3 regions of the Peribacillus suis genome follow, and region 2 is predicted to be linked to each of the others. Evidence: riboswitches for the same ligand, from Rfam matches in the RefSeq annotation. Region 2 holds a riboswitch; each other region holds the start of a gene.
What was found. Region 2 has a riboswitch for S-adenosylmethionine ahead of AC503W_RS10325 (YezD family protein). Riboswitches for the same ligand answer to the same signal wherever they lie in the genome.
Positions count from the first base shown of each region.

Region 1: another riboswitch for S-adenosylmethionine. It lies ahead of AC503W_RS11135 (bifunctional homocysteine S-methyltransferase/methylenetetrahydrofolate reductase); the one in region 2 lies ahead of AC503W_RS10325 (YezD family protein).
Region 3: another riboswitch for S-adenosylmethionine. It lies ahead of AC503W_RS04710 (methionine biosynthesis PLP-dependent protein); the one in region 2 lies ahead of AC503W_RS10325 (YezD family protein).

Region 1 is NZ_CM182019.1:2,295,000-2,305,294, forward strand. It holds gene AC503W_RS11120 (dioxygenase family protein) at 1-314, opposite strand, end outside; gene AC503W_RS11125 (polysaccharide deacetylase family protein) at 399-1,157, opposite strand; gene metH (methionine synthase) at 1,365-4,814, opposite strand; gene AC503W_RS11135 (bifunctional homocysteine S-methyltransferase/methylenetetrahydrofolate reductase) at 4,807-6,654, opposite strand; SAM riboswitch class I at 6,761-6,859, opposite strand; gene AC503W_RS11140 (MOSC domain-containing protein) at 6,971-7,612, opposite strand; gene AC503W_RS11145 (phosphatase PAP2 family protein) at 8,097-8,771, opposite strand; gene ku (non-homologous end joining protein Ku) at 8,862-9,704, opposite strand; gene ligD (DNA ligase D) at 9,842-10,295, shown strand, end outside.
Region 2 is NZ_CM182019.1:2,120,264-2,130,558, reverse strand. It holds gene pabB (aminodeoxychorismate synthase component I) at 1-676, shown strand, start outside; gene dsdA (D-serine ammonia-lyase) at 711-2,042, shown strand; gene pdxR (MocR-like pyridoxine biosynthesis transcription factor PdxR) at 2,056-3,483, opposite strand; gene pdxS (pyridoxal 5'-phosphate synthase lyase subunit PdxS) at 3,615-4,502, shown strand; gene pdxT (pyridoxal 5'-phosphate synthase glutaminase subunit PdxT) at 4,505-5,098, shown strand; gene ssuE (NADPH-dependent FMN reductase) at 5,288-5,824, shown strand; SAM riboswitch class I at 6,065-6,172, shown strand; gene AC503W_RS10325 (YezD family protein) at 6,341-6,457, shown strand; gene AC503W_RS10320 (phosphoadenylyl-sulfate reductase) at 6,625-7,329, shown strand; gene sat (sulfate adenylyltransferase) at 7,357-8,505, shown strand; gene cysC (adenylyl-sulfate kinase) at 8,535-9,134, shown strand; gene AC503W_RS10305 (nitrite/sulfite reductase) at 9,151-10,295, shown strand, end outside.
Region 3 is NZ_CM182019.1:953,735-964,029, forward strand. It holds gene AC503W_RS04695 (ABC transporter ATP-binding protein) at 1-184, shown strand, start outside; gene AC503W_RS04700 (ABC transporter ATP-binding protein) at 181-2,199, shown strand; gene metC (cystathionine beta-lyase) at 2,359-3,540, opposite strand; gene AC503W_RS04710 (methionine biosynthesis PLP-dependent protein) at 3,537-4,649, opposite strand; SAM riboswitch class I at 4,734-4,848, opposite strand; gene fumC (class II fumarate hydratase) at 5,168-6,550, shown strand; gene AC503W_RS04720 (hypothetical protein) at 6,658-6,900, shown strand; gene AC503W_RS04725 (MFS transporter) at 7,127-8,323, shown strand; gene AC503W_RS04730 (hypothetical protein) at 8,381-8,548, shown strand; gene AC503W_RS04735 (hypothetical protein) at 8,562-8,972, shown strand; gene AC503W_RS04740 (ABC transporter ATP-binding protein) at 9,041-10,183, opposite strand; gene AC503W_RS04745 (PucR family transcriptional regulator) at 10,283-10,295, opposite strand, start outside.

The DNA of each region.
Region 1 (10,295 bases), 170 kb from region 2:
CGCCTTTCATCAAGCTCCCCCCATATGCCAACTCGTGACAACAGGGTTAAAATCTTATCGGAAAGCTCCAAATTTCCTGAAGCGGGATAGGATACCTGGTAAATTTCTTCCGGAAAATCGATATAATCATAAAGGATTTCATGCTTCTTGACAGCTGAAACCAACTGTTCATCACTTTCCCAATGGGCTGACAGAATGACTATTGCAGTTGGCTTCTCAATTTCTTTTGTATAAGCTTTTAAAAACTCGGTGTAGCTATTCTCTTCTAAGGCTAATAATGGCGTTCCATGTGATAAAAACAACGATGGCATCATAAAAACTTTAAATCCTTTCCAAACTATGATCTTTAAATTAAAATCCAATTACCTTTAATTTACTATAGTTGAGCTTCGCTTTCACTAATTAAATTGAACCTTTGGGGTTGTCTCATCTATCGTATCAAAGATATAGCCTTCTTTTTTTAGGATTTCTATTATCTTCGGCAGCGCTTTAACGGTATTTTTCATACTGTTGATATCATGCAGCAGGATATTAGCCTGTTTTTGATTTTCCAAGCCTCTTTGCACGGATGTGATGATTTGATGTTCGCTTATAGTAGGACTGATTCCATCCGTTGAATCTATATTCCAATCTGTATATATATACCCTTTATCCGTTAGCTGTTGAAGTATTCCATTAATGACTGGTTTTGTGCTTGCTTGTTGTCTCAGACGATTTCGTGATCCACCGGGAAGACGAACGATTCGGCTTTTTATTCCATAATCTTTTTCTAACATCGTTTCAAGACGATTTAAATCCTCAAAAAAACTATTCGTGGAACGATACACGATTGAATAGTCATGTGTATAGGAATGTAAGGCAATTTTGTGGCCTCTTCCTATTATTTCTTCATAGCATTTTTTTGCATATGGCTCTTCATTACCTTTAACAAAAAATGTTGCCTTTACTTGATACCGGTCTAAGATGTCCAGGATATCCATTGTATTCGTAGAAGGCCCGTCGTCAAAAGTTAAATAAACTGTCTTTTGGTTTTCTTTACTTTTGACGAGCGGAGTTATTTCTTCCGGAATTATTGCATGTACGGGTCCGGCAAGTGTTTCACTTAGGATCATTGAAAAACAGAATACTATCGTATATAAGTGCAATAATTTCTTCATAATTATATCTCCCCCTTGCTTTTTACCATTAAGGTGTACTATACCAGGGGTTTCATGCATCAATTTTTTTTAGAATATAGGCATGGAATTATGGTCTTTAACAACTTCACTTTCTGTATCAGGAATTTATCACCATACTATTCTTAATGTGCTCTCGAAATTAACTCGCCATAATCAATAAGACAGCGGATTTAACCGCTGTCTTACTTATCTATCGACATTAAAATATCTAGCTTCAGGGTGTGCAAACACTATGGCGGAGACAGATGCCTCCGGTTCCATCATGAAACCTTCAGTCAATTCTACCCCAATATCCTGAGGCTGTAATAAGCGGAAGAGTTTTTCCTGGTCTTCCAGATTCGGGCAGGCTGGATACCCGAAAGAAAATCTTTGACCAATATACTTGGCAGCAAATCTCTCTTTCATGGTCATTTCGATAGAATCGCTAATTCCCAAATCGTCACGCATCATTTGATGGATTCTTTCAGCAAATCCTTCAGCGGTTTCGAGAGCAAGGGATTGTAGGGCATGATTTTTCAAGAAATCTCCCTCTTTCTTGAACTCTTCAGCCCACTTTCTAATGCCTCTTCCTGCTGTAACCAGGAAGAAACCAACATAGTCCATTTCGCCAGAAGAAATAGGCTTCGCAAAATCAGCCAGACAAAGGTTTGGACTTGTATCTTGCCTTGGAAAATCAAAAGTTTCCAATACTTCCTGATGATCCTCGGGATTGTATACCACTAATTTGTCACCATCACTTTGGGCGGGGAAAAATTGATAAACTGCATTTAATCCATATTCAGGTTCGGATTTCAGGAATTCAATCAGATCGTCAACCAAATCATTCAATTGTATAGCTTTATCGTTACCCTCCTTCAGTAATTCAGCCACCTTCCCTTTTAGACCCAGATGATGCCCAATCAACATCTGTCTATTGATATAGGGCTGAATGACTTCGAGTGGATATTTTTTTAGTATATGCCTTTTGACATCATGAGGTTTTTGAACCGGTACATTCCTTAGTGGAACCGCACTTACTGGCTTACGTTCCGGTTTTTCAATTAATGCGGCGATGGCAGCATTGGCTTTTGCCTTTTCACGTTTATTTTTCAGTTCCTCTAGGTAAACCATTTTTCTGTTCGTATCATGTAGGATATTCGTAACGGCCAAACCATCCATCGCATCCTTAGAATATAGAACAGGCCCATCGTATTCGGGTGAGATTTTAAAATCGGTGAACTTACGGGATAATGCGGCACCACCCACCAAAATTGGGGTGTCAATCCCAGCCTGTTTCAAATCCTGTGCTGTTAAGATCATTTGCTGAGCTGACTTTACAAGCAGGCCCGATAAACCGATAATGGTAGGTTCATGCTTCCGTACTTCCTCAATGATTTGCTGTGGTGCAACCTTAATTCCAAGGTCCACTACTTCATAACCATTATTGGAAAGAATGATATCGACAAGGTTTTTACCGATATCATGGACATCCCCTTTGACAGTGGCCAAAAGAATTTTGCCTTTTTTAGCATGATCCTCTGAATTTTCCATAAGCGGTTCAAGATGTGAAACAGCGGCTTTCATTGCCTCGGCACTTTGAAGCACTTCTGCCACAATAAGTTGGTTATCATTGAATAACCGCCCCACTTCGCTCATTCCATCCATCAATGGTCCATTAATGATTTCCAGTGGAGCATCACCACGCTCTATGGCTTCATTCAAGTCCTCGATCAATCCTTCTTTTGTACCCTCGATTATGTAGTTACCTAACCTTTCATCTAATGGAAGAATAATTCCATCATCTTTCTTTTCAGCTTTTTTACCACGATAAAATTCAGTGAAGGTCGCCAGTGTTTCTGTTGAGGTATCAAATAAAAGTGCTTCAGCAAGCTTCACTTCCACTTCTGGTATTAAAGCAAACCGTTCGAGTTTTTCCGTATTCACAATCGCGTAATCTAGTCCAGCTTTCGTACAATGATAAAGAAAAACGGCATTCAATATTTCCCTTCCACGTGAAGGCAAGCCAAACGAAACATTTGAAATCCCAAGAATCGTCAAACATTCAGGGAATTTTTCCTTGATTGCTTTAATTCCTTTTACTGTTTCCAATGCGGAGCCAATATATTGTTCATCTCCTGTACCGACTGGAAATACAAGCGGATCAAAAATCAAGTCACTTTTCTTTAGGCCGTATTTGTTTACAAGTAAATCCACTGAGCGAGTAGCTACTTCTATTTTTCGTTCGGCGTCTACCGCCATACCAATTTCATCAATCGTTCCTACTACGACAGCCGCACCGTATTGATGAATAAGTGGAACGATTTTTTCAAACCTTTCTTCACCATCTTCGAGATTGATTGAGTTTATGATGGACTTCCCTTGGGAATGTTTCAAGGCTTGTTCAAGAACGTCTTCATCAGTTGTATCGATGACTAAAGGGACCTTAACCTTTTTGACGACCTCTTCAATGAATTCTTTCATGTCACCGAACTCATCTCCATCAGGGTCTGCCAGACAGATATCAATGACATGCGCACCTTTCTTAACTTGTGCCCGGGCAATCTCCGCTGCTGGTTCGTATTTCTTAGCACGAATCAATTCCTTGAATTTACGAGATCCAATGACATTCGTTCGCTCTCCGACAAACAGGGGTCGCATTGAGTCGTCATAAATAAGCGGCTCGATGCCAGATACGGCATGACCATGTGCAGCCTCAGGTAATTTCCGTGGTTGAATATCTTTAAGTACTCTTGAGAGCTCTTTAATGTGTTCAGGAGTGGTACCACAACAGCCACCAATGATATTGACCCAGCCTTTTTCTGCAAATTGTTTCATTTTCTCGGCTAGGGAAGTGGGAGATTCATGGTAATGCCCCTCCTCATCAGGCAATCCTGCATTTGGATAACAGCTAATCGCATTGTCGGATAGATCTGCTAGAGTACGGATATGGTCAATCATAAACTCTGGGCCTGTCGCACAGTTCAAACCGACAGCCAGAGGGTTCATATGCTCTACCGATAAATAAAATGCCTCTATGGACTGACCGGCTAACGTCGTTCCCATCGGCTCGATTGTTCCTGAAATCATTATCGGTACTTCCTTGCCAGTTTTAGCGATGGCCGATCTAATTCCAGAAAAGGCCGCCTTTACATTGAGCATATCTTGACAGGTTTCCACGAGTAATAAGTCTACCCCACCGTCTATAAGGCCAAGTGCCTGTTCCTCATATGAATCGGTCAATATATCGAAAGTCGTTCCACCTGTAACAGATAAAGTTTTTGTCGTTGGTCCCATGGAACCCGCTACATACCTGGGCCAATTATCACTTGAATATTTTTCACATGCTTTTACGGCAAGCTCTGCCGATACTTTATTAAGTTCATATGCAAGCGTGCTTAATTGATATTCTTCCAACACTAAGCTTGTGGCACCAAAGGTATTAGTCTCTATAATATCGGCACCTGCCGCTAAATATTTTTCATGGATGGTTTGAATGATTTCAGGACGGGTTAACGATAAATACTCATTACACCCTTCGTATTGTTCTCCACCGAAATCCTCGGCCGTTAAATCTTCAGCTTGAATCATGGTGCCCATTGCTCCATCAAGAAGAAGAATCTTTGATTGTAATTGCACATTAATTTCCCTTTTACTCATGTCCTGCCACCTCAGATGTTTGTTTACGATCATGATCCTTAATATATGTAGTAAGTTCCGCTGTCATTTCATAGCGTAAGAAAGGCGTTATTAAGTAAATTCCCTTGAACCTCTCTTGGGCTGCGTCTACCAATTCCCTTGCTATATTTATAGCTTCAATCCTTGATTTTACTGGATCAGCTCCCGCTGAGGCCATTGCTTTCCGTACACTGTCAGGTAATTTAATCCCCGGTATTTCATTATGGATGAATTCGGCATTCCTCGTACTGGTAAGGGGCATTATCCCCATGAAAATCGGTGTTTCCAAATGTTTTGTCGCCTGATAGACTTCTTCTATTTGTTCTACTGAATAAACTGGCTGTGTCAAAAACGAATGAGCACCGCAAGCGATTTTCTTTTCCATTCTCTGAACAGCCTTATCGAGATATTTCACATTTGGATTAAAAGCTGCGGAAATCTTGAAATTAGCCCGTTTCCCTAGACTTTGTCCGGAATAGGAGTAGCCCTCATTGAATTGCTTAACCAGACTTATCAAATCGAATGAAGATAAATCATAGACAGACGTTGCCCCCGGGAAATCACCAATCTTAGAAGGATCACCAGTGATAACTAAAACTTCATCCAGCCCGACTGTATGCAACCCCATTAAATGGGATTGCAATCCAATAAGATTTCGGTCCCTGCACGTAATATGGACCATCGGATTCACCCCTAATTCAGCCTTTAATAAATTGGCTAAGGTCGAATTCGATATCCTTGGTGAAGCAAGTGAATTATCAGCTAAAGTAATGGAATCCACCCCAGCTTTTTTCAAGGCTTCAGCTCCTGCCATAAACGTTTCGATTCCTAACTTTTTCGGTGGATCAAGCTCAACTAGGATCGTTCTATCCGTTTTTGCCTTTTCATGAAGAGCTAATTCTTGTTTTTGGTTATTCACTTCAATAATTTCTATATGTCGAGCTTTCGTAATTTTTTCCTTGACTGGCGCTAAAGTGCCAATCATTTCGTTCACAGCTTGTATATGTAGTGGTGTCGTACCACAGCAACCCCCTATAATGGTTGCTCCTTGTTTTCGTAATTCGAGTGCACTTGAACCGAAATATTCTGGTTCCGCTTTATAGACCAGTCTCCCATCCACATAATCTGGAAGACTTGCATTAGGATAGATGGCAATCGACGTCTGCATAGGCAATTTCACTTCTTCCAGTGCCCTTATCATATGATGGGGGCCCAGACGGCAATTCACCCCAACCACATCTGCACCTAGGTACTCTAGCTTTTGAAAAGCTTCATTCAAATGAAATCCATTTTGAAGATTTCCAAGTTCATGCATCGATACATTTGCAATAATCGGCAGGTCCGTTTCCTTTTTAGCAATTTGAAGTACCGTTTCAAGCTCTTCAAAATCATAGAATGTTTCAAGAAGAATTCCATCGGGATCTTCCAGAAGCAAACTGTATAATTGTTCTCGAAAACCCCGTTTTATTTCTTCTATACTTAAATCCGATTTACGTATACTACGCTGGGCCCCAATTGTACCAAAAACATAAGCCTTCCCTTTCGCTACTTGTTTAGCAATGCTGACTCCTTGGCGATTGATCCGACTGACTTCTTCCTCCAGCCCATACCGTTTCAATTTATTGAAATTGGCACCATATGTATTGGTTTGCAGAATATCTGCACCCGCTTCTAAATAGGCCCTATGTATAGACTCAATTTTATCAGGATTGGTGCAATTTATTTCCTCATAACATTGATCGATTCCATAGGAGTACAACAACGTACCCATCGCGCCGTCTCCAACTAGCATTCTTTCTTTCAATTCACTACGAAAATCCAATTAGTACACCCTCTCTTAAAAACACTATGGTTTTTGTCAGTTTCTATGAGTGTGAGAGTAAAGAAAAAAAACCTTCTCAAAGAAGAAGGCTTTTTTCGAAACATTCTCCTCATCTATCAAGCTCTGCTTGCTGGATTTAGCACCTTTGCCTAGGCTGGTTGCTGAGGTTTCATCGGGCCAGTCCCTTCACCTCTCTCGATAAGATTTATTAAGTTTAATTTTCTAAACATTTCAAAATTTATTTATATTTAATTTACATGAATCATCTGATAATTTCAAGAGTATATTTATCATTTTTTCATTTTCTTCAGACTTTTTAACGATACATCCTTTTAGAAAGCAAGGCTCCCCATTCTTCCGACAAGGATTCAATGGAAAGCAAGGACATTGCCCCCTCCTCCCCATCACGCTTATGAAGGATGACATCCGTTGCATAAAGTACCGTAACCTTATCTTGAAGCCGATCCAATAACACGATATCATCTTGTTGGCCAATTACCCCTTCTTGTATAACCCTAGCAAAATAGCCAGTTAGATTAGTGTCCATCACCAATTTCAAAAACTCTGGCTCTTTGTTAAAGTGGGAGATGGTCGAGCAAGGAATACGCCCCTGTGTAATCTGAATAACGGTCCCGCCAATGCTATAGATATCGCCTATAAACGTTTGACGTTCAGTCATTCCAGCAATCGTCAAATTCTCCCCAAATGCAGGGATGGAAAGCTGCTTATTGAATGTTCGATTCCATAAATCATAATGCTCAAAGGGATAAAAACATAGAGCACGGTCAGGCCCTCCATGGAACTTTCTGTTACCCACTCCATCCCTATCAATCCCTGATTTTGTTACGGTGATATAGTCGATGGCCTTCTTATCCATTGCCGTTTTGATCTTTACCCCCGAAAGCTCCTCCTCTTTTGGCATCCCAATTTGAAGAGACATGATTTTACGATTTTCCATTGGACATCTTCCATTTCTTTTAAATTTCCAGATTGCAATAAAGAAACATTCTTTATATTCAATCTATTCAATTATTTGATTATACCAAAAAAAAAGCAATAACCTCTTTACTAGGTATAAAATTCGATGTGAAAAGAGAATGATATAAAAATAATCCCTTTGTTTTAGTAATTTAGTTGCTATTTCCAAATTAATTATGATAGAATACGAACACAATATATAGTCGAAAAAGACAATCCGTCGCCTATATGTTGATTCACGATTAATTTCCTCATTGTCGCTCTTTAGGGGGCGAATTTTTTTGTCTCCTTTTAAAAAGGGTGGAAAACTGTATCCTTACTAATTATTTATACCTAACAAGTAACTACCAAATTGAACAGGAGATCTTCTTTTAATGAAAATTTATAGGTGCGATCATTACTTTCCTCACAGTGCACCACTTTTTTGATAATTTTGGTGATTTTCTTATGCCTTCATTTTCCCCTTAGCTTCTATTTTTTCGCCCCTTGTATTCCAGGTATCGTAACAGCCATGCCGATATCGTTAGCCAAGCAGCTCCGGCAACAAAACCTGCCACAACATCGCTCGGGTAATGCACCCCTAGATAAATGCGGCTCCATCCAATGACCAATGAAGCCAAAAAAGCCAAAAACCATATAATGCCGTTCATATATTTACTTTTGACGATTCGTAAACATACAACTGCAATGCTTCCGTAAACGATAACCGAAGCCATAGAGTGACCACTAGGAAAACTATATCCGGAAACGGATAATAATGGAGCGATATCGGGTCTTTCCCTTTGAAAAAGATATTTTAGCCCCCAATTAAATACCCCACCCATTGCTGAAGTGATTATTAAGTATAAAGCAAGCTGTTTTCTTCTGTATAAGGCCAAAATCAAGGCAAATATACCAATTAGTACGACTATCCATGTCACCGACCCAAAAAATGTGAGCGTAGTCACAAAGCTGATAAATTGTTCACTAAAGGGCACTTGGATGAAATTGATAAGGATTTTATCAAATTCGATTAACTCCCCTTCCTTCAGTTCTTCCACAATTTCAATAAAAATGAAAAAATAAACTAGGATTAAACCAGCCATCATGGCAATATAAAGAAGTTTTTTTGAAATATGTATGCTAAAAAAGTTATGCATTCTCGGACACCACCTTTTCCCTCATTTACCACACTACCTCTAGGATAAAACAAAAAAAGCCTAAGCGATATGACTTCGCTCAGGCTTTTTTTACGCTTGTTTCTTTTTAGGCTCCGCTCTTTTGCGTGTCGTCTTTTTCTTTACAACCATTTTCTCCGGCTTCGTCCTGTCAATGGACGCTTGTAAAGCTGCCATTAAATCCGTCACATTATTGGCCACGGGTTCTTTAGATTTTGCTGTAATGGTTTTCTCGCCAGTTTTCTTTGATTCAATCAATTCAAGCAAAGCTGTTCGATAATCATCTTTGTATTTAGTCGGATCAAACGTCGATGTCAACTGATCAATTAATAATATGGCCGTATCGATTTCTTTTTTTGCAATGGCATCATTAGCAGGAATATTAGGAACGTCGGTTGCAGAACGAACCTCATCAGGGTAATGAATGGTTTCCATCAACAATGTGTTATCCACGATCCGAAGGATAGCCATTTGTTCTTTGGAACGAATGATGATTTTAGCGAGACCAACCTTGCCTGACTCCAAGAGTGCTTCCCTCAAAAGAGAATAGGCTTTTGTACCGCCATCGTTTGGAGACATATAATAGCTTCGGTTGAAATAGATTGGATCAATTTCCTCTATTTTAACAAAATCAATGATTTCCACTGCCTTATCTTCATTTTGTTTTTTTAATTGCTCAAGTTCATTGTCTTCTAGGACAACAAACTTTCCTTTTGTATACTCAAACGCACGAACAATATCATCCTTGCCTACTTCTTTCTGGCAAACTGGACAAACCTTTTCATATTTTATCGGTGAATGGCATTCCTTATGCAAAGTTCGTAAGGATATATCCTTATCTTCCGTTGCCGCATGAAGCTTTATCGGGATATTCACCAAACCAAAAGAAATGCTGCCTTTCCATATTGTATGCAAATTCCTCACCTCATCGTTGATTAATTGATTCACTGTTATTATCATTCCCATTTCTTTCAAAAAAATTATATCTCAACTCTTAAAATTAAGATTTTATGGGGAAAATACTAATAAACGCAATGAACGGAGGGAAAAAAGTGATAAAACCAATGTTGCCCACCTATCATCCAGAAGCTCCTTGTTCTAAGGAATGGATATATGAAGTCAAATATGATGGCTTTCGGGCCATTTTAACGATTGAAGAAAGTAAAGTGGCAAAGCTGACGAGCCGGAACGGAAAAGAGTTGCTGCCTCTTTTTCCGGAAATCGGTGAATTCCTAGAAACCTTGAACCTCGAAGGTATACTTCCCCTTCAACTAGATGGAGAACTAGTTTGGCTAACCAATGAAGCCAAGGCAGACTTTTCCGAGATACAGTGGCGTGGACGTTTGAGAAACCAAACATTGATATCCGAGGCTTCCACCCTCTCCCCATGCCGATTCATAGTGTTTGACTTACTAACCTTAAATGGAAAAGACATTACCAAACAAAACTTGTCGGAACGGAAAGCTATGTTGAAGGGCTTAGGAAAGAAACTTCATTTACCAGAAA
Region 2 (10,295 bases):
TTCTTTGGAAGAATACGAGGAAGCCTTCTTGAAAGCAAAACTATTGACGGAAGAGCACCCGGCTTACCAGCTTTTAGAGTCAATCAGGCTTGAGAATGGCGAATATTCTTTATTGGAGGAACATATTGAAAGAGTGATGCAATCTGCAGATTATTTTGGCTTCAGGCTCCCTGAAAAGACGCTTAGAAATCAACTGATAGAATACGCCTCCATACATACCGACACGTTAGAAAAGATTCGTGTGCTAGTTTCGGAAAATGGGGAAATTAGTGTCTCTGGGCAAATAATTGATGGGGTAAATCCGGAAATATCAGTTATCGTAGCCGAAAGTCCGATTCATAGTGAAAATCCTTTTCTTCATCATAAAACTACGAATCGAGGCGTTTATGATGAATTTAAAAGAAGGTATCCTGACTTTCATGACGTATTGCTCTGGAATGAAAAAGGGGATGTCACGGAGTTCACGAACGGAAACATTGTCGTGAAAATCAATGGGGAACTCATCACTCCCCCTTTGGAATCAGGCTTGCTTGCAGGAACTTTTCGTCGAGAACTATTAAAGAGGAAAGAAATCCAGGAAAGGGTCATAAAAAAGGAAGAATTGGTTACTGCTGAGGAAATTTGGTTTATTAATAGTGTAAGAGGAAGGATTAAGGTTCAGCTTACCAATCAATAAAAACTCTATAACATTCATTATTTGGAGGGGTGTCATGAAAGAACATACAGTTGCGGGACTGATAAAAAAATGGAAGGAAAATCCATTACTTAAACAACTAATGGACACTGAAGAAACTTTCTGGTTAAATCCGAACTACACAAGCATGTTTGATCATCCAATTGTTCAAGCAGCAAAGGTGAAAGAGGCAGAAGAAAGATTGAATAGGTTTGCTCCGTATATTGCCATAGCCTTTCCGGAAACAAAACCCATGAATGGAATCATTGAATCTCCATTAGTCGAAATAGCTTCCATGAAGAGTCGAATGGAAAAAATCTATGAAATTGCCATCCCAGGTAAACTACTGCTTAAGTGTGACAGTCATTTACCGATCTCCGGTTCCATCAAGGCTCGAGGTGGCATATATGAGGTATTAAAACGGGCGGAAGAAATAGCGATGAAAGATGGGGGGTTTAAAGAAACCGATAACTATGAATTATTGGCCAGTGATGAATATAAAGAGTTATTTTCACACTATTCCATTGCTGTCGGGTCGACAGGGAATCTAGGTTTAAGCATTGGGATAATAAGTGCCCACCTTGGGTTTAAGGTAACCGTTCATATGTCAGCTGATGCCAAGCGGTGGAAAAAGGATAAACTCAGGTCGCTCGGTGTCATCGTAAAGGAATATGAAGAGGACTACAGTAAAGCCGTTGAGGAGGGGCGCAGACAGGCCTCTCTCGATCCCAGTTGTCATTTTATTGATGATGAAAATTCAGTCGATTTACTTTTTGGTTATGCAACGGCCGCAACACGGCTAAAAGAGCAATTGAATGAAAAGTCGATTATAGTTGACGAAGAACATCCTCTGTTCGTGTACTTACCTTGTGGTGTGGGTGGAGGCCCAGGAGGGATAACGTATGGGCTTAAACTGGCCTTTCAAAAAAATGTTCATTGCTTTTTCGCAGAGCCAACCCATTCACCATGTATGACGCTCGGGTTGGCAACAGGACTTCATGAAAAAGTTTCCGTACAGGATTTTGGGGTGGATAATAAAACGGAAGCAGATGGCCTGGCAGTCGGTAGACCCTCCAAGTTGGTTTCGAATATGATGGACTCTATGTTGAGTGGAAGTTTCACGATTGGGGACGAGAGATTATTTGACTTCCTTCGAATGATGGCTAAAACGGAAGCTTATTATTTAGAGCCATCAGCCCTGGCAGGAGCATATGGACCGGTTCAAATATTCAGTAGGGAAGAAGGAGAAAAGTATATCATTAAGGAAGGATTGACAGGAAGGTTAAATCAGTCCACGCACATCATATGGGCTACAGGGGGAAGTATGGTCCCGAAAGAAATGATGGAAAGATACTTAACAAGAATGTAACAAAAAAAGAAGTTCAGTAACCATTCTGAACTTCTTTTTTTGTGTCGAATCCCCATGAAACCAGCAATAGTTGAATGGCTTTTTCCAGTTCCTTCTCAGGAATTCCTGCAAAACCAAGAATGATTTTGGGTGGACTTTCTTTCTTATGTTGAATGCTATAGGAAGATAGTCCGTAAATCTTAATATTAGCATTTGAAGCTCTTAGGATAAGATCCTCTTCATTCATACCATTTTTAACGATGAGGACGATGTGAAGTCCTGATCGCTCGCCAATTATCGTTATCTGCTGATGATGGGGTTTAAATAGTTCCAAAACCTTTTCCAACTTTCTACGATAAACTTTTCTCATTCGGTTTAAATGTTTCTCGAAATCTCCTTCTCTCATAAACTGTGTCAAAATATGTTGATCGATTCGGGAGACAGTTGAATGGTAAAAAGATAATTCCTCTTTATGTTTTTCTAGTAAAGCGAGAGGCAAAACCATATAGCTGACCCTAATAGAAGGAATCAATGATTTAGAAAATGATCCTAAATAAATCACTTTATCACCAGCATCCAAACTTTGTAGAGAGGGAATCGTTTTTCCACTATAACGAAATTCACTATCATAATCGTCTTCAATGATATAGCGGTTTTCCGTCTCTTGAGCCCAGTTCAACAAGCGACTACGTCGGTTAACGGACAAAACCGTTCCATAGGGAAAGTGATGAGAAGGGGTTATATAAAGGACGTCAATATTGGATTGATCGATTCTATCCACCTTCACGCCTTCTTCATCCACTTCTAGTGGATACACATCATTTGGATAGCCTTTCAGAAGCCGCAAAATTAAATGGTATCCGGGGTCTTCGACACCATATACTGTTTTTTTATCAAACAGTAGTATCAGCTGTTGCAGTATAATCTCCAGCCCTGCACCGATAATGATTTGCTCGGGCACACACCGGACTCCGCGAGAATGGTACAGGTAATGGGCAATTTCACAACGTAACTCATATTCGCCTTGAGGGTCTCCTAGTAAAAGGAGTTCTTGATTTGATATGTCTATAGTGTTTTTTGTATATTTACGCCATTTTTCAAAAGGAAAGTTTTCTGTATCTATCTGGCTGGGGTGAAAATGAAACAGGAAATCATTCTTGTTATTGACCGTCTTTTCGACTGGGGCATTCACAGGTTGTGTGTATTCCAAATCCTCGGAAGTTTGAATGTAATACCCTTTTCGTGGGATGACTTCAACATAGCCTTCAGCACATAATTGCTCATATGCTGTCTCGACAGTATTTTGACTGATGTGGAGAAATTCGGCTAGTTTCCGTTTTGAAGGCAACTTTGTACCAAAAGGGAGCCGCCCATTTACAATTTCCGTTTTTATGTGTGAATATAACTGTTCATATAATGGCACTTCATCCATACGGTTTAAATTACATGCTAGCATATCCATTTTTTTACCGCCCTTTTCGTGGTTTCTATCTGACCCTATCATTTTCATTAAAACTGACACTTTCAATGTGGTCAACTATTTCTTATACTAATGAACAAATCTTAATTATGCAAATATTAGGGGGAAGAAGAATGGAAAAGCTTGTAGGAACCGATACAGTTAAAAGAGGAATGGCGCAGATGCAAAAGGGTGGCGTAATCATGGATGTCATAAATGCAGAGCAAGCAAGAATTGCTGAAGCGGCGGGGGCGGTGGCTGTCATGGCTCTTGAGAGGGTACCATCAGATATTCGTGCTGCAGGCGGTGTGGCAAGGATGGCCGACCCAAGGATCGTGGAGGAAGTGATGAAAGCTGTTTCGATCCCAGTGATGGCTAAAGCAAGGATCGGTCATATTGTGGAAGCGAGAATCTTGGAATCCATGGGAGTGGATTACATTGATGAAAGTGAAGTACTGACTCCGGCCGATGAAGAATATCATATTTTGAAAAGCGATTATATAGTACCTTTTGTATGTGGTTGCCGGGATTTAGGGGAAGCCTCCCGACGTATCGGCGAAGGGGCCTCGATGCTTCGGACGAAGGGAGAACCTGGGACAGGGAACATTGTGGAAGCTGTACGGCATATGAGAAAAGTTCAATCTCAAATTCGTAAAGTATGCATGCTGAGCGAGGATGAATTAATGACTGAAGCAAAAAGTATTGGTGCTTCTTATGAAGTTCTGAAGGAAATCCGGCGCACAGGGAAATTACCTGTAGTAAACTTTGCAGCAGGTGGAATTGCGACTCCTGCAGATGCCGCCCTGATGATGGAACTTGGGGCAGACGGTGTATTTGTGGGCTCAGGAATCTTCAAATCGGAAAATCCCGATAAATTCGCTGCTGCCATCGTACAAGCAACTACATACTTCACCGATTATGATTTAATAGGCAAGTTGTCTAAAGAATTGGGAAGCGCGATGAAAGGAATTGATATTTCTAAGTTGGCCCCAGCTGAGAGAATGCAGGAGCGTGGATGGTAAACATGGTAACCATAGGTGTTTTAGGTTTGCAGGGTGCTGTAGATGAACATATGAACCAAATCAAGGAAGCCGGTGAGCATGCGATATTAGTTAAGAACCCAGAACAGTTAAAGGATATCGATGGCCTAATCATTCCGGGTGGAGAAAGCACCACTATGAGAAAACTAATGGACCATTATGGTTTCATGGAGCCGATTACGGCATTTTTCGAACAAAAAAAACCGATTTTCGGTACTTGCGCAGGGATGGTATTAGTGGCAAAGGAAATGGTTAGTTTGGAACATCCCCATCTTGGTTTTATCAATATTACAGTGAATAGAAATGGTTTTGGTCGTCAGAGGGAAAGTTTTCAAGCACCCCTTATAGTTAAAGGAATGGAAGAACCTTTCATGGGTGTCTTTATCAGAGCACCTTTTGCCGTTGGCGTAGGTGAAGATGTGGAGATATTAGCAAATTATGACGGGAAAGTAGTGGCGGCTAGACAAGAACAGGTTCTTGTCAGTTCGTTTCATCCAGAACTGACCGGTGATCAACGATTTATACAACTTTTTTTAAAAATGGTGAAAGACTCAATCAATAGAGTTGAAAAGCTCTAAAAATCCTGCCCTAACGGGGCAGGATTTTTAGTCAATGGCATAATACGATTCTTATTAGTGTTTCAAAAATATAAATTCCAATTAAGTTACTTGACTTTTATTTTTCTGATAATTAAGATAATTAATTGAAGTTGCTTAACTGGAAAGGACCCAGATCCTTTGCAGATTTTACATACAGGAGGAATAGATATGAGCGAAATTATAATTTTATCAGGCAGCCCTGCTATACCATCAAGAACAGATATTTCATTAAAATATATCCAAACGTTGGTGGAAAAAGAAGGATTTACAACGAACTATCATTCTATTACCGAGTTTTCTGCAAACGACTTATTCCAAGGTCGTTATGATAGCGAGGATATTCTAAGACTTTCAGAAAAGATTAAGCAAGCTAATGGTATCATTATTGGTTCACCTGTCTATAAGGCATCTTATACAGGAGTGTTGAAAGCTCTAATTGATTTATTACCCGAGGGCGCGTTTAAGGATAAGCCAGTTTTGCCCATAATGGTTGGGGGAAGCAACAGGCATTTATTGGCTATAGATTATGCGCTGAAACCTCTTATATCAATATTAAAAGGGGAACCGATGCAGGGGTTATACTTTGTGGATAAAGAAATCGATAAGCAGAATCCAAAACATCCGATTAAGGAAGTGGAATTACTTGATCGTACAAAGAGTCAAGTAAAGGAATTTGTAGAAGCCATACAAAAAAGAAGAAATTGATGATTTCTTCTTTTTATCTTGACCCTTCCCATCAACGAGTTAAGTTATAGGCTACTTTAAAGGTTTATTCAAGCTTGTTCAGGATGAATGAACCTTTTTTACTGGCTTAACAAATCACTGTAACAAACTTGAACTATTTGTGTATAATAATTGAAGTTAAACCAAAATATTAAACCAAGTTAATTTATATGAAAACTCCATTGACAATGATTTGATATGTGTTAATATTTAAAATAATAAAACTTATCAAGAGCGACGGAGGGATTTGGCCCTTTGAAGTCCAGCAACCTGCATCATGAATGCAAGGTGCTACATCCAACAAAATGTCATCATTTTGGAAGATAAGGTAAATAAGATTACCTTATCAATCTTTCCATCTTGGCATGGAAGGATTTTTCTGATTGATTTTATTAATTTGGGGGAATTCATTTACAAGCTGATCATCTTACGACAAGCTAGTCGACGAGTTTTCTTAAAGGAGGAATAGCCTTGGAAAAGGAAAATCAGCTGGGGGAAATATTTGAAAGGCTGCAAGAAATGCTAAAAACTATGAAATATGGATCCATAACCCTTATCGTTCAGGACGGTAAGGTTATACAAATGGAAAGAAACGAAAAATTGAGAATTAAATAAATGGACTGCTGACTAGAAAACTAGAGGTGGATTTAGCTGATATAAATAGGAAACTATTGGTTAAAGCCGCCTTTTTCATTATAAGAAATGGTGTTTCAAAGGCTTTCAAAGATATCTGCTGTACCATAGGGTGATTCTTAAAAGGGGGTATAGAGTTGGCAGAGCTAGTGGACTATGAAAATATTGATACAGCGACATTACCTTCGTTCCCGGAAGATAGCGATACAAAAGGCGCGTTAGAAGTATTGGAATGGGCAAATTCAGAGTACGGAGATAAACTCATTTATGCCTGTAGTTTTGGGATTGAAGGAATTGTACTGACAGATTTGCTGGCAAAGGTTAATCCTTCCGCCAAAATCGTATTCTTGGATACGGATGTTCATTTCGCTGAGACTTACCAATTAATCGAACAAGTGAAAAATCGTTACCCACGGCTTTCCATTGTAATGAAGAAACCGGAAATGACATTGGAAGAACAAGCCGCTGAATTTGGTGATGAATTATGGCTTCATGACTCAAATCAATGCTGTAACATCCGCAAAATTACGCCGCTCACTGAAGTATTATCAACAGCGACGGCTTGGCTCTCGGGACTGCGCAGGGAGCAATCGGAAACCCGTGCATTGACTGAATATATAAACAAGGACAACAAATTCAAATCTATCAAAATTTGTCCGCTCATTCATTGGACATGGAAAGATGTATGGCGTTATGCGCATAAAAATGGCTTACCATATAATGTGCTTCATGATAATGGATATCCAAGTATTGGCTGTAAAATATGTACAGCACCTGCCATTAATGCTGATGATCTTCGTTCAGGACGATGGCAAGGTGCCCAAAAAACAGAATGCGGATTACATTTATCATAATTATAAAAAATTCAGGGGGAAATCAGCATGACCATTAGCTTGCCGCACGGAGGAACATTAATCAATCGCTTTGAACCAGACTATGATTTAACTAAAATAGAACAATCCGTTGAAATTGATGAAATCTCATTAAGCGACTTGGAACTTATAGGGACTGGAGCATACAGCCCCATTGAGGGATTCTTTTCAAAAGAAGACTATCAAACAGTAGTAAAGGATATGAGGCTTAGCAGCGGGCATGTCTGGAGTATTCCTATTACATTACCACTTTCCGCTGATGTGGCAAACGCTCTTACAATCGGAGAAGAAGTAAAGTTAACTCATGAGGGCCAAACTTATGGAGTCCTTGCCGTTTCCGATATATTTACACCTGATAAGCAAGTGGAGGCAACTTTAGTTTATCAAACGGATGATGAGAATCACCCAGGTGTAAAAAATCTATATAATCGTGGCGATGTATATGTAGGTGGTAAAATCAAGCTTATTAAACGGATCGAGCGTCCATTATTCGAGGATCATTATTTAGACCCAGTTGATACCCGAAAAACATTTGAAGAAAAAGGGTGGAAAACGGTTGTCGGTTTCCAAACAAGAAACCCCGTTCACCGTGCCCATGAATATATTCAAAAAACAGCATTGGAGATAGTGGATGGATTATTCTTAAACCCATTAGTTGGTGCCACGAAGTCCGATGACATTCCTGCTGACGTTCGGATGGAAAGCTATAAAGTATTACTTGAAAAGTATTATCCAAAGGACCGTGTCTCACTTGCGGTATTCCCAGCAGCCATGCGATATGCAGGACCTAGAGAAGCGATTTTTCATGCAATGGTTCGTAAAAACTACGGATGTACTCACTTCATTGTCGGACGCGACCATGCAGGTGTGGGCGATTATTACGGTACGTATGACGCACAAAAGATCTTCGGGAACTTCACTTCTGATGAGTTAGGGATAACATTATTATTCTTTGAACATAGCTTCTATTGTAAAACATGTGGGAATATGGCTTCTGCAAAAACATGTCCGCATGGTAAAGAAGATCACGTCATCCTTTCTGGGACGAAGGTTAGGGAAATGTTACGGAATGGGGAAATTCCACCAGCCACTTTCAGCCGCAAAGAAGTAATCGAAGTATTGATAGAAGGGCTTAAGAAGAACGAGGTATATAACTAATTATTGTAAGTTTTAGAAGGAGGATCCTCATGAGTAAAAGTACTAATGTAACTTGGCATGATGCATCGGTAACGAAGGAACTTAGACGGAAGCAAAACGGTCATGAGAGCACGGTGATATGGTTTACCGGGCTTTCAGGTTCTGGGAAATCAACGATCGCCAATGCTGTTGCAAAAGAGTTGTATAATCGGAATATCCGAAATTATGTTTTGGATGGGGATAATATCCGTCATGGACTTAACAAGGATTTAGGCTTCTCAGAAAAAGATCGCACAGAAAATATTAGACGGATTGGAGAGGTATCCAAGCTCTTCGTGGACAGTGGTCAATTCGTATTAACGGCATTTATATCACCTTTTCGTGCAGATCGTCAAATTGTTCGGGACCTGCTTGGAGAAGGCGAGTTTATTGAAGTGTACATAAAATGTCCACTTGAAGAATGTGAAGTCCGTGATCCAAAAGGTCTTTACGACAAGGCGCGTAAAGGTATCATTAAAAATTTCACTGGAATCGATTCTCCATATGAAGAACCGGAACATCCGGAAATCGTATTGGAATCCAGTCAGTTTAGTGTAGAAGAGTGCGTCGAACAGGTTATAGACTATTTGACAACAAAGAGAGCGATTTAACCTAGGGGGAAAAGAAATGGTGTACGAGAAGATTTGGGCGGACAATCCAGCGCTTGCCAAAAACAAAATGGAAATTCGGAAACTGGAAAAAGATGCTTTGAAGATTTTTGACGATATTCCTCATTACGCGGCAAATGGATTCGACTCCATCCCTAAAGAAGAATGGGATGTGTTCAAATGGGCAGGTCTTTACTTACAACGTCCTAAAGAAGCTGGTTATTGGATGATGCGTGTTGTGATTCCAGGAGGGATTCTCACATACGACCAACAGATCACCCTTGCAAATATTGCTAAGGATTATGGCCACGATGTCTATGACATCACTACACGGCAAGCTATACAATTTCATTGGTTGACGATAGAGCAAGTCCCTGATATATTAAATCGTCTAGATCAGGTAGGATTGACAACAGCGGGTGCTTGCGGAGACATAACACGGAATATTATCGGCAACGCTCTAGCTGGAATCGATCCAGATGAGTTATTCGATACGCGGGAAGTCCTTACGGATGTATTTGAATACTTCAGAATGAATGAAGACTTTTCGAACCTTCCACGTAAATATAAAATGTCAGTCAGTGCTAATATACATAATGCTTCAAACTCCGAAATCAATTGCGTTTCCTTTAATCCGGCAACAAAGGTCATAGATGGGAAAGAAGAAGTCGGCTTTCATGTGAAAGTTGGTGGGGGTCTATCCTCAGTCCCTATGCTGGCACAAGAACTGGATTTATTCGTTTTACCTGAGAAAACGGTAGAAGTGGCTGTAGCGATCACAACGATTTTTCGTGATTTCGGATACCGGGAAAAACGCCACCGTTCACGTTTGAAGTTTCTTGTTGCTGATTGGGGCCCTGAACAATTCACGGAAAAAGTACTGGAATACACTGGGCCGCTACCTGACAAGGGAGAAAGTGCGTTGAAGGAATGGAATGCTGGTTATTTTTACGGCATACATAAACAAAAACAGGAAGGCCTCAACTATGTGGGTGTCAATATTCCAGTTGGTCGACTAACGCCCGAAGAGGTTATCGAGTTCGCCGAAATAGCTAAAAGATATGGAAATGGGGAAATCAGGAATTGTAATTCACAAAACCTGATTATTCCGAATGTATCGGATGGAAATCTGGAAGCCTTAAAACAGGAAACAATCTTTGAAAG
Region 3 (10,295 bases), 1.2 Mb from region 2:
GAAAACGACAATCATCACGACCCACCGCTTATCGGCCGTTCAACATGCGGACCATATCATCGTCCTCGACAATGGGACGATTATCGAAGAGGGTACACATGCAAGTTTACTCAAGCAAGAAGGCTGGTATAAGGAGCAATATGAGCGGCAACAAGTTAATGAAGGAACGGAGGTCGGGGCATGAAGGTTGTAAAAAAACTCGTTCAATATGCTTCCTTTTACAAAAAAATAATCATCGGAGCACTGATCATGCTGGCCCTTTCCGTTGCCGCCGATTTAAGCGGTCCATTCGTCGCTAAAAAAATCATCGATTCTCATATAATGGGAATCGAATCATCTTGGCATGAAACGGAAAAAGGGCAAGATGCCGTGGAATACGAAAATCACTGGTACAAAAGGGATGCCTATTTTTCAAAAGGGGAAGAGAAAGGGAAAGAGGTCCGGGTGCTACAGGTCGGTAGCCAATTCGTCTTCGTCGATAAAGCGGTCCCGGTGGATGGGCGCCGCAGTTTAGATGGAAATACATTAGTCATTGAAAAAGGCGGAAAAGAAACGAGGTCGGCATTTGAACCCTTATCAACCCAGGAATTGATGGGGTTTTATCAACCGGAAATTCCAAGGATATTGGGACTCGTCGCTTTTTATTTCGGTCTAGTCCTCATTTCCTCCGTCTTTCAATACGGACAGAGCTTTTATTTACAGAAAGCCGCCAACCGGATTATCCAGCGGATGAGAAATGATATTTTCACCCACATTTCCCGTTTGCCAATCCGCTATTTTGACAATATGCCTGCTGGTAAGGTCGTTGCCAGGGTCACAAATGATACAGAGGCCATCCGCGAATTATATGTAACCGTCCTGGCCAATTTCTTTTCGAGTACGATCAACATCATCGGTGTACTCATTGCCTTATACATTTTGGATGCACGTGCGGGTCTCATGGGTCTCCTACTTGTTCCCATCATTATTATCTGGACGAAGGTATATCGTAAATTTGCCTCGAAATATAATCATATCATTCGGGAACGAGTCAGTGATATCAATGGGATGATCAATGAATCGATTTCAGGAATGAATATCATTCAAGCATTCGGACGTGAAAAGGAAACGAAACAGTCATTTGAAACCTTGAACCAAGATCATTACTTTTATCAAAACAAGATGCTTCATTTGAATTCCTTGACGGGGGGAAACTTGATTGGAGTCATCAAGGTTATCGCACTCATCGCATTTGTATGGTATTTTGGCGGGATGTCGCTTACAGCGACCTCAGCCGTTTCACTCGGGATGATGTATGCCATCGTCGACTTGATCAGCCGACTGCTTCATCCGTTACATGGAATCGTCAATCAGTTCGCGAACCTGGAACAGGCATTGGTTGCGGGGGAGAGGGCTTTCAGTCTGTTGGATGAGCCGGGCATTCAGGTCAGCGATCGAAACATTCCCAGATATAAAGGCAATGTGGCATTCGAACATGTATCGTTTGGCTATAAGGAAAATGAATATGTCTTAAAGGACATATCCTTTTCAGCTAGTCAGGGAGAAACGGTCGCATTGGTGGGCCATACTGGTTCAGGGAAAAGTTCCATCATGAATTTACTGTTCCGTTTTTATGACAGCAATGAGGGGACCATTAAGATTGATGGAAAGGATATTTTGGATATCCCCCATCAAACCTTAAGGGAACATATGGGGATCGTCCTTCAGGATCCTTACTTATTCACGGGAACGATTGCTTCCAATATCAGTCTAGGCCAGGAAAGGATCACAAGGGCCACCATAGAAAAAGCGTTAAAGGATGTTGGTGGAGATAAAGTGTTGCGGCATTTGCCATTAGGGCTTGATGAACCGGTGATTGAAAAAGGTGGGACATTGTCCTCGGGACAACGACAGCTGATTTCCTTTGCTCGCGCCCTGGCCTTCGATCCGGCGATTTTGATATTGGACGAAGCAACGGCGAGCATCGATACGGAAACAGAAGCCATCATCCAAGAAGGCATGGAAGTGTTGAAAAAAGGAAGAACGACTTTCATCATCGCGCATCGATTATCCACGATCAAGAATGCCGACCAGATTCTCGTATTGGATAAAGGGCGGATAGTGGAACAGGGGACACACGAAGGGTTGATGGAACAAAAGGGGAAATACTATCAAATGTATGAACTGCAGGCTGGACCTAATAAGGGGATGGCTGGATAGATTCATAATATGTAGGATGAGAAAGAAGAGGGGCATTTGCTCCTCTTCTTTCTCATTTGCTCATATAGATTACATTTCCTTGTAAACAAATTCTCGGTATTTTACAAACTCATTCTTCTTATTCTCGTTATTTAACCAATAGCTCAGTGCTCAATCCGATTATTTAGTAGAAACGGCCTGTCTTTCTGCACTTTTCTTAAGGGCTAAATCAAAGTCCCTGATCAAATCATCAGGATTTTCCAAACCGACGGACAAGCGAAGCAAGCTGTTCGTGATGCCGCGTTTTTCCCTTTCTTCTGCAGGCATGGCCGCATGGGACATTTTAGCCGGGTAAGATAGAATCGATTCGACGGCCCCGAGGCTTACAGCAAACACGGGTAACTCGACATGGTTTACAAACGAGCGAAAAATTTCTTCGCTTTCCAATTCGAATGATAGAACAGCTCCTGCTCCCCTGGCTTGATTTTCCTGGATGCCGTGTTGTGGGTGGTCGGAAAGACCAGGGTAATACACGTTTTTCACTAACGGTTGCTGTTTTAAATATTCCGCAATTCTTTCAGCACCTTTTTGAGAGTGCTCCATCCGGACGGATAGGGTTTTCAGACCTCTCATCACAAGCCAGGCATCCTGAACACCGAGCACCGCTCCAAAAGAGTTTTGGAGGGAACCAAGTCTATCGGCAAGGTCCGGGTCTTTTACGACGGCAAGGCCTGCTACGACATCACTATGTCCAGACAAAAATTTCGTTGCACTGTGCAGGACAATATCGGCCCCGAGGTTTAACGGCTTTTGGAGGGCAGGCGTCAGGAATGTATTGTCTACAAAGCTTAATGCGCCAATGCTTTTGGCGATATCACATACCGCTTTAATATCGGTTACTTTAAGCAAGGGATTGGAAGGCGTTTCAATATAGATTGCTCGCGTATTTGGCTGGATGGCCGCTTTTACACTCTCAAGATCCGTCATATCCACGAAGGTATGTTCGATGTTAAAACGGGTCAGCACGGTTGTTACCATTCGGAATGTGCCTCCATATACATCTTCAGAGATGACGATATGGTCACCGGCAGAAAGCAGGAGGAAAGCCGTTGAAATGGCAGCCATCCCGGATGAAAAAGCGAATCCGCGCGTGCCTTCTTCCAGTTCCGCAATGATATCTTCCAGTGCTTCTCGCGTCGGATTCCCGCTCCGGCTGTAATCGTATTTGCCAAATTGATCAATGTCGGTTTGATGGAAGGTGGAAGCATGCTGAATCGGAACACTCACCCCACCTGTTGTTGGATCGAATTTATGTTGGTTGTGTAGTAATTTGGTTTCAAAACTGAATTCTTGGTTTGTCATCGTATTGCCTCCTTTTTAACTTGAGCAAATGCCTGCTGCAGGTCTTCGATTAAATCTCCGCTGTCCTCGATGCCGACAGAGAATCGAAGGAGTCGATTGCAAACTCCATTTGCCGTTCTAACTTCAAGAGGCATATCGGCATGTGTCTGTGTCGCCGGATACGTGATGAAGCTTTCGACGCCACCAAGGCTTTCGGCAAATGAAATCAATGAAAGGGACTGTAAAAATGGGTTGACCACCGCTTCATCATTGACCCGGAATGAAATCATGCCGCCACGACCTGGATAGAGAACATCCGTTACACTTTCATGTTCCGTCAAATAATCAACGATAACCTTGGCGTTCTTTTCATGACGTTCCATTCTCAGTGCCAAGGTTTTCATCCCGCGCATCAACAACCACGAATCAAATGGGCTCAAGACCGCTCCCATACCATTATGGTGGAAAGCAAGGGACTCACATAACTCGGCGCCTTTTGCCACAATCAAGCCGGCCAACACGTCATTATGGCCACCTAGATATTTCGTTGCACTGTGAATCACGATGTCAGCACCAAGTAAGAGGGGCTGTTGGATGATCGGCGTGTAAAAAGTATTGTCAACAATCAATAGTAAATTGTATTGTTTGGCAAGAGCGGCGACGGCTGGAATGTCCGTTTGCTGCATAAGAGGGTTTGTGGGAGTTTCAATAAAGATGGCCTTTGTTTGAGGGGTGATTGCTTTTTCAATTTCCTCCAGGCAACATGTATTGACATATTCGCATTGTAGCCCCCATTTTTTAAAGCCATGCTCTAATAAACGATATGTACCGCCATATAAATCTTCGCTACTGATCCATGCATCCCCTGATTTGAATAAGGAAAGGATGGTGGCAATGGCAGCCATTCCCGAACTGCATGCATATCCTTGATCGCCATGTTCTAGTTTGGCGATCGATTGCTCCAATAGCTGGCGTGTAGGGTTTCCTGTTCGTGTATAGTCGAATCCTGTTGATTGACCAATTCCTTCGTGACGGAAAGCCGTCGAGAAGTAAACGGGCGGATTGACCGTTCCTGTCGCCGTTTCACTGCGGTTTCCAAGCTGAGCAAGATAGGTTTCTGTTTTGTACATAATTTTCACTGCTCCTTTTAGTTAAATAAAATAAAAAAAGTCTTCTTTAAGAAGAAGACTTGAATAAGTAGGATAGAGTCATTCTTCTTATCTTCCAAGTTACACAAACTTGTGGAATTAGCACCTTTTCATTGGTTTGAAACAAATGAAGGTTGCTGAGGTGTCATAGGGCCATTCCCTCTACCTCTCTCGATAAGAGTTTTGATTATTCAATTTCTTTTGAATTTACTATAAATATAGGATTCTGTCAAGGACATTCCTAATAGACGGTTATTTGGGACTAGCTATTATGGAACATGTATCAGATTTATCATTATAAAATTACGAATTCAACAGAGTAATAGAACCGGATTCAGATTAAACGGACTTTTCTGAAGGAATAGGTCATTTGTGTTCCGTTTTTTTTGCTTTACAATAATAAAGTTTGTACAATATATAGGGGATCATATAAAACGTCATTATTCATTACATATACATATTGTTTCTCAGTGGATAGTGCGAATATAGGAGGAGAACACATGGAATATAGAATCGAACGAGATACAATGGGGGAAGTAAAAGTTCCTGCTGATAAGTACTGGGGTGCACAAACGGAAAGAAGCCGTAATAACTTCAAAATCGGTTATGAAAAAATGCCGATTGAATTAGTTCATGCATTTGCTTACGTAAAACAAGCGGCAGCAAAAGTGAACTTTGAACTTGGCGATCTTTCAGAAGTGAAGAAGGATGCCATCGTTAAAATTTGTGGTGAAATCCTTGAAGGGACGCTTGACGAACATTTCCCACTTGTCGTCTGGCAAACAGGTAGCGGCACACAAAGTAATATGAACGTGAATGAAGTGGTCGCAAACAAAGGGAATAAATGGTTAGAGGGAAAAGGCGAAACTGAGATGCTTCACCCGAATGATGATGTTAACAAAGCGCAAAGCTCTAACGATACATTCCCGACAGCCATGCATATCGCAGCTTATATGGAAGTTGCCGAAAAATTGGTACCGGCCATTAAAGTGCTTCGTGACACATTCGAAGCCAAAGAAAAAGAATTCTGGGATGTCGTGAAAATTGGACGTACCCATCTTCAAGATGCGACACCACTAACTCTTGGCCAAGAAATCTCCGGTTGGAAAGCAATGCTTGATAAAGATTTGGCGATGATCGAAGAAAGTAGCCAAAAATTATTGAACCTTGCATTGGGCGGTACGGCTGTAGGGACTGGAATCAATACGAAAAAAGAATTCCCGGCACTTTCTGCTAAACAAATCGCAGCGGATACAGGACATTCATTTGTCACATCGGATAATAAGTTCCATGCTTTAACAAGCCATAACGAAATTGTTTATGCACACGGTGCTCTTAAAGCGTTGGCTGCTGATTTAATGAAGATTGCCAATGATGTTAGATGGCTGGCAAGTGGCCCAAGAAGCGGAATCGGTGAAATCGCCATTCCTGAAAATGAGCCAGGCAGCTCCATCATGCCAGGTAAAGTGAATCCGACCCAATGTGAAGCAATGACAATGATTGCGACACAAGTTGTCGGAAATGATGCTACAATCGGTTTTGCAGCAAGCCAAGGGAACTTTGAATTGAACGTTTTCAAACCGGTCATCATATACAACTTCCTGCAAACCGTTAAATTATTGACTGATGGCATTCATTCCTTCAATGATAACTGTGCGGTAGGAATTACAGCGAATGAAGATAAGATCAAAGAAAATGTTGATCGTTCTCTTATGCTCGTAACGGCATTGAACCCACATATCGGGTATGAAAAAGCGGCTAAAATTGCGAAAACTGCATTCAAAGACAACTCCACTTTGAAAGAAGCGGCGTTGAAACTTGAATTCCTAACGGAAGATGAATTCAAAGCATGGGTTGACCCTGCTAACATGGTCAATAAATAATCAACAGGTAAGCATCCTTCCTCGCATGTAGGGAGGATGTTTTAATGTGTTAAAATGATGGAATAAACGAATACTTAAACTAGATAAATCGAACAGGAGGAATGGTCATGTCTTTATGTCCACTATGCAATGGTCTTAGAAAAATGCATTTGGAATGCCCTAAATGCAGCAGTGACCTTGAAGATCAAGGGAAATTGATGGATTATGCCGATGATTACAGTGCTTATATGGATATTGATACATTGAAAAAAAATGACGGTTTTCCCGAATCCCTTCAAAAGGGACAATGCCCGCATATTATGAAGTGCCCCAACTGCGGACACGATGAAGTGATTTTGGTACAGGAATAGAGTTCTTGAATAATAGGGTGAGATCTAAGAATAATTAATGATCGAGACTTTTTCATAAAAATGAGAAGTCTCTTTTTTATGTGGATCATTTTTTCATGAAAAGGAGGTTACCTAAACTTGGATTTGGAAATTCATAGTGGAAAAATAGAGGGATAGTGGGCTTGTCTCGCCGTATAATGTTATGGTAGTGAGTTATTCGTCGAGAATGGAAAGTAGGGTGGTATCCTTGGCAATGCTCTTATTGGTTATGATTTACTTGGCTTTCATAAGCCTGGGTCTTCCAGATTCCTTACTGGGTGCTGCCTGGCCGGTCATGCAGTCTGATTATGACCAGCCACTGGAGACTGCGGGCTTACTTTATATGATTGTTGCAGCAGGGACCATTTTCTCAAGCCTGGCTAGCGGCTGGCTAAATAAACGACTGGGGACGGGAAAGGTCACGTGTATAAGTGTGGCCCTGACAGCGGTGGCCTTATTTGGCATTGCCTATTCTCCCTCTCTGGATTGGCTTATTATCTGTGCGATCCCTTTGGGGCTGGGTGCAGGAGCTATCGACGCTGCGCTGAATAACTACGTGGCGTTGCATTATAAAGCCCATCATATGAACTGGCTTCATTGCTTTTGGGGAGTGGGGGCAAGCATAGGACCCATCATGATGTCTTATTATATGGCTAATCAAGGCACATGGAGAGCTGGTTATGTAACCATTTCCTATATCCAGTTCACCCTAGCCCTTTTACTCGTGTTAACCCTTCCATTATGGAAGCTAGTCTCTCGGAGGGTGCCAATCGATGAAGGTAGCACAGTGAATCCGGATTACTTGGAAGAACGGGTATCCAAGGAAAGGCCGCTTAAAATCAAAGGAGTCAAGTATGCATTGTTCACGTTCTTTTTCTATTGCGGCGTTGAATCAACGTTAGGACTGTGGGGAAGCAGCTATCTTGTGAATAGCAAGGGAATGTCAGCTGCTTTGGCCGCTCAAGGAGTCTCTTTTTTCTATACGGGTATTATGCTAGGACGGCTTATAACAGGATTTATACTTTTGAAGGTCACCAACCATCAGCTGATGATCCGATTGGGACAGATTGCAGCACTTATTGGGACGGTACTCCTTATCCTGCCCTTGCCGGTTACGATGTCGCTTGTCGGTTTTATTATAGTCGGATTGGGCTTGGCCCCCATTTATCCTTGCATGATTCATGAGACCCCCGCCAGGTTCGGTAAAACCCATTCACCGTCCATCATAGGATATCAAATGGCTGTGGCATACACGGGGACCACCCTTTTGCCGCCCTTTCTAGGGTTAATTGCTTCGTACACTACGCTTGATGTATTTCCGTACTTTACTCTGGCTTATGTGATGGCCATGCTGTTCGGATCTGAAAAGTTGAATGGAATGTTGAAGAAGCGTTGGGCTAATTAAGATCCCTACTTTGGATGGGAGGACTACCTTATGAATCGTTATGAGTGATGAACATGAATGCCATATTATAAAGTCTTATTGCTTCGTGGTAGGCAGGCGATTAGACGCAGGATGATGAAGCTGAAAAAAGAAACGTGGAGCGGGTCGATAGAAGTGGATGAGGTAAGTTTTTGGAATAGAATAGTGCGGCGGATCGTCCATATATCGAGGAAAAGAGGAGTATAAAGGAGCATGTAATGTGAGTTTAGCGAGCTATATTGGGTGTAACGTGGAACTCCTTCCTTGTGAAGATGGGGAGCATAACGCCTTAATTCAGATTGGAGATTGTTTTTCAAGTAAGTACGACAAACAACATGTGAAAAAGTATCAATTCACGGCACAGTTTGTTTATGAAGTGTCATCCGACTGGGGAATTGAAATTTCAAAAGATATGAGTCCAAGCCAGTGTTTTGAATCAAAAAAGAAGCTTACAGCATTATGCGAAATGATGAATGACTATCTTGAAAAAGATGAGTATTTCGAATTGTATAGTTGCTGGGTAGGGGAGGAGAAAGAAAAACGAGTAGGTGAGTTAACGTTAAAAATGGATACTTTGAATGTTGATTCGATTGAAATGCCTGAAAAGACATTGGTTCGATTTGAGAAATAAGTTGAGGGAAGCCTTGGTCGATAAGGCTTCCCTCAGTTGTATGCAAATCAAAATCAAAAAGTAATTACTTAAGCCATCTTCGTTTGCTGGTTGCCTTCCATTTCTGATTCTTCGTCAAAAATGCGTTGCTCGGACTCTTTATCGAAGAAATGGGTTTTATTCATATCAAGGGCCAGGTCAATGGCATCACCAGCCTGGATGATATGTTTGGCATCCACCCGGGCAACAAAGTCCTGTCCTGCGAATGTCGAATAAAGCATGATTTCGGCACCCATTAGCTCGGCCACATCGACTTGAGCCGTGAAAGTTGAAGTAGGCGATGCGGAAATGAACGTTTCTTCGTTATGGAAATCTTCAGGCCGGATGCCAAGAATGATGTCTTTTCCGATATAGCCTTGATTACGAAGCGTATCCAATTTGAAAGGGGGCACCTCAAGTGTTTGCTCCCCAATTTGAATGAATCCATCCTGCAAGGTACCCGTAAAGAAGTTCATGGCAGGTGAGCCGATGAATCCGCCTACGAAGACATTTACAGGCTTTTCATAGACATCTTTCGGTGCGCCCACTTGCTGGATGATGCCATCCTTCATGACTACAAGCCGTGTGGCCATGGTCATGGCTTCTGTTTGGTCATGGGTGACATAAATCGTTGTTGTATTGATCCGTTTGTGCAGTTTAGCGATTTCTGCGCGCATTTGTACCCGAAGTTTTGCATCAAGGTTGGAAAGGGGCTCATCCATCAAGAAGACTTTGGCATCCCGGACAATGGCCCTTCCAAGTGCCACACGCTGGCGCTGCCCGCCAGAAAGGGCTTTAGGCTTCCGTTGTAAGAAGTCTTCAAGTCCAAGGATCTTGGCAGCATCATGGACGCGTTGCTTGATTTCCTTCTTCGGCGTTTTCCTTAGCTTCAGTCCAAAAGCCATATTGTCATAGACGGTCATATGAGGATATAAAGCGTAGTTCTGGAAAACCATCGCAATGTCCCGATCTTTTGGAGGCACATCATTGACCCGCTTGCCATCTATAAAAAGATCCCCTTGGGAGATGTCCTCAAGGCCGGCAATCATCCTTAAAGTGGTCGACTTTCCACACCCCGAGGGTCCGACGAAAACAATGAATTCCTTATCGGCCACGCTAAGGTTGAAGTCTTTAACGGCTGTCACCTTATTATCATAAATCTTGAAGATATGATCCAATACTAACTCTGCCATGAACTATTCCTCCTCTTAAACTCCTAAATTCGTAATGATATTTATAGTCTACTCTATCAATGCTGAAATAAATATGGGCACACTGCACAAAAGGGATAATTATCCTTTTTGC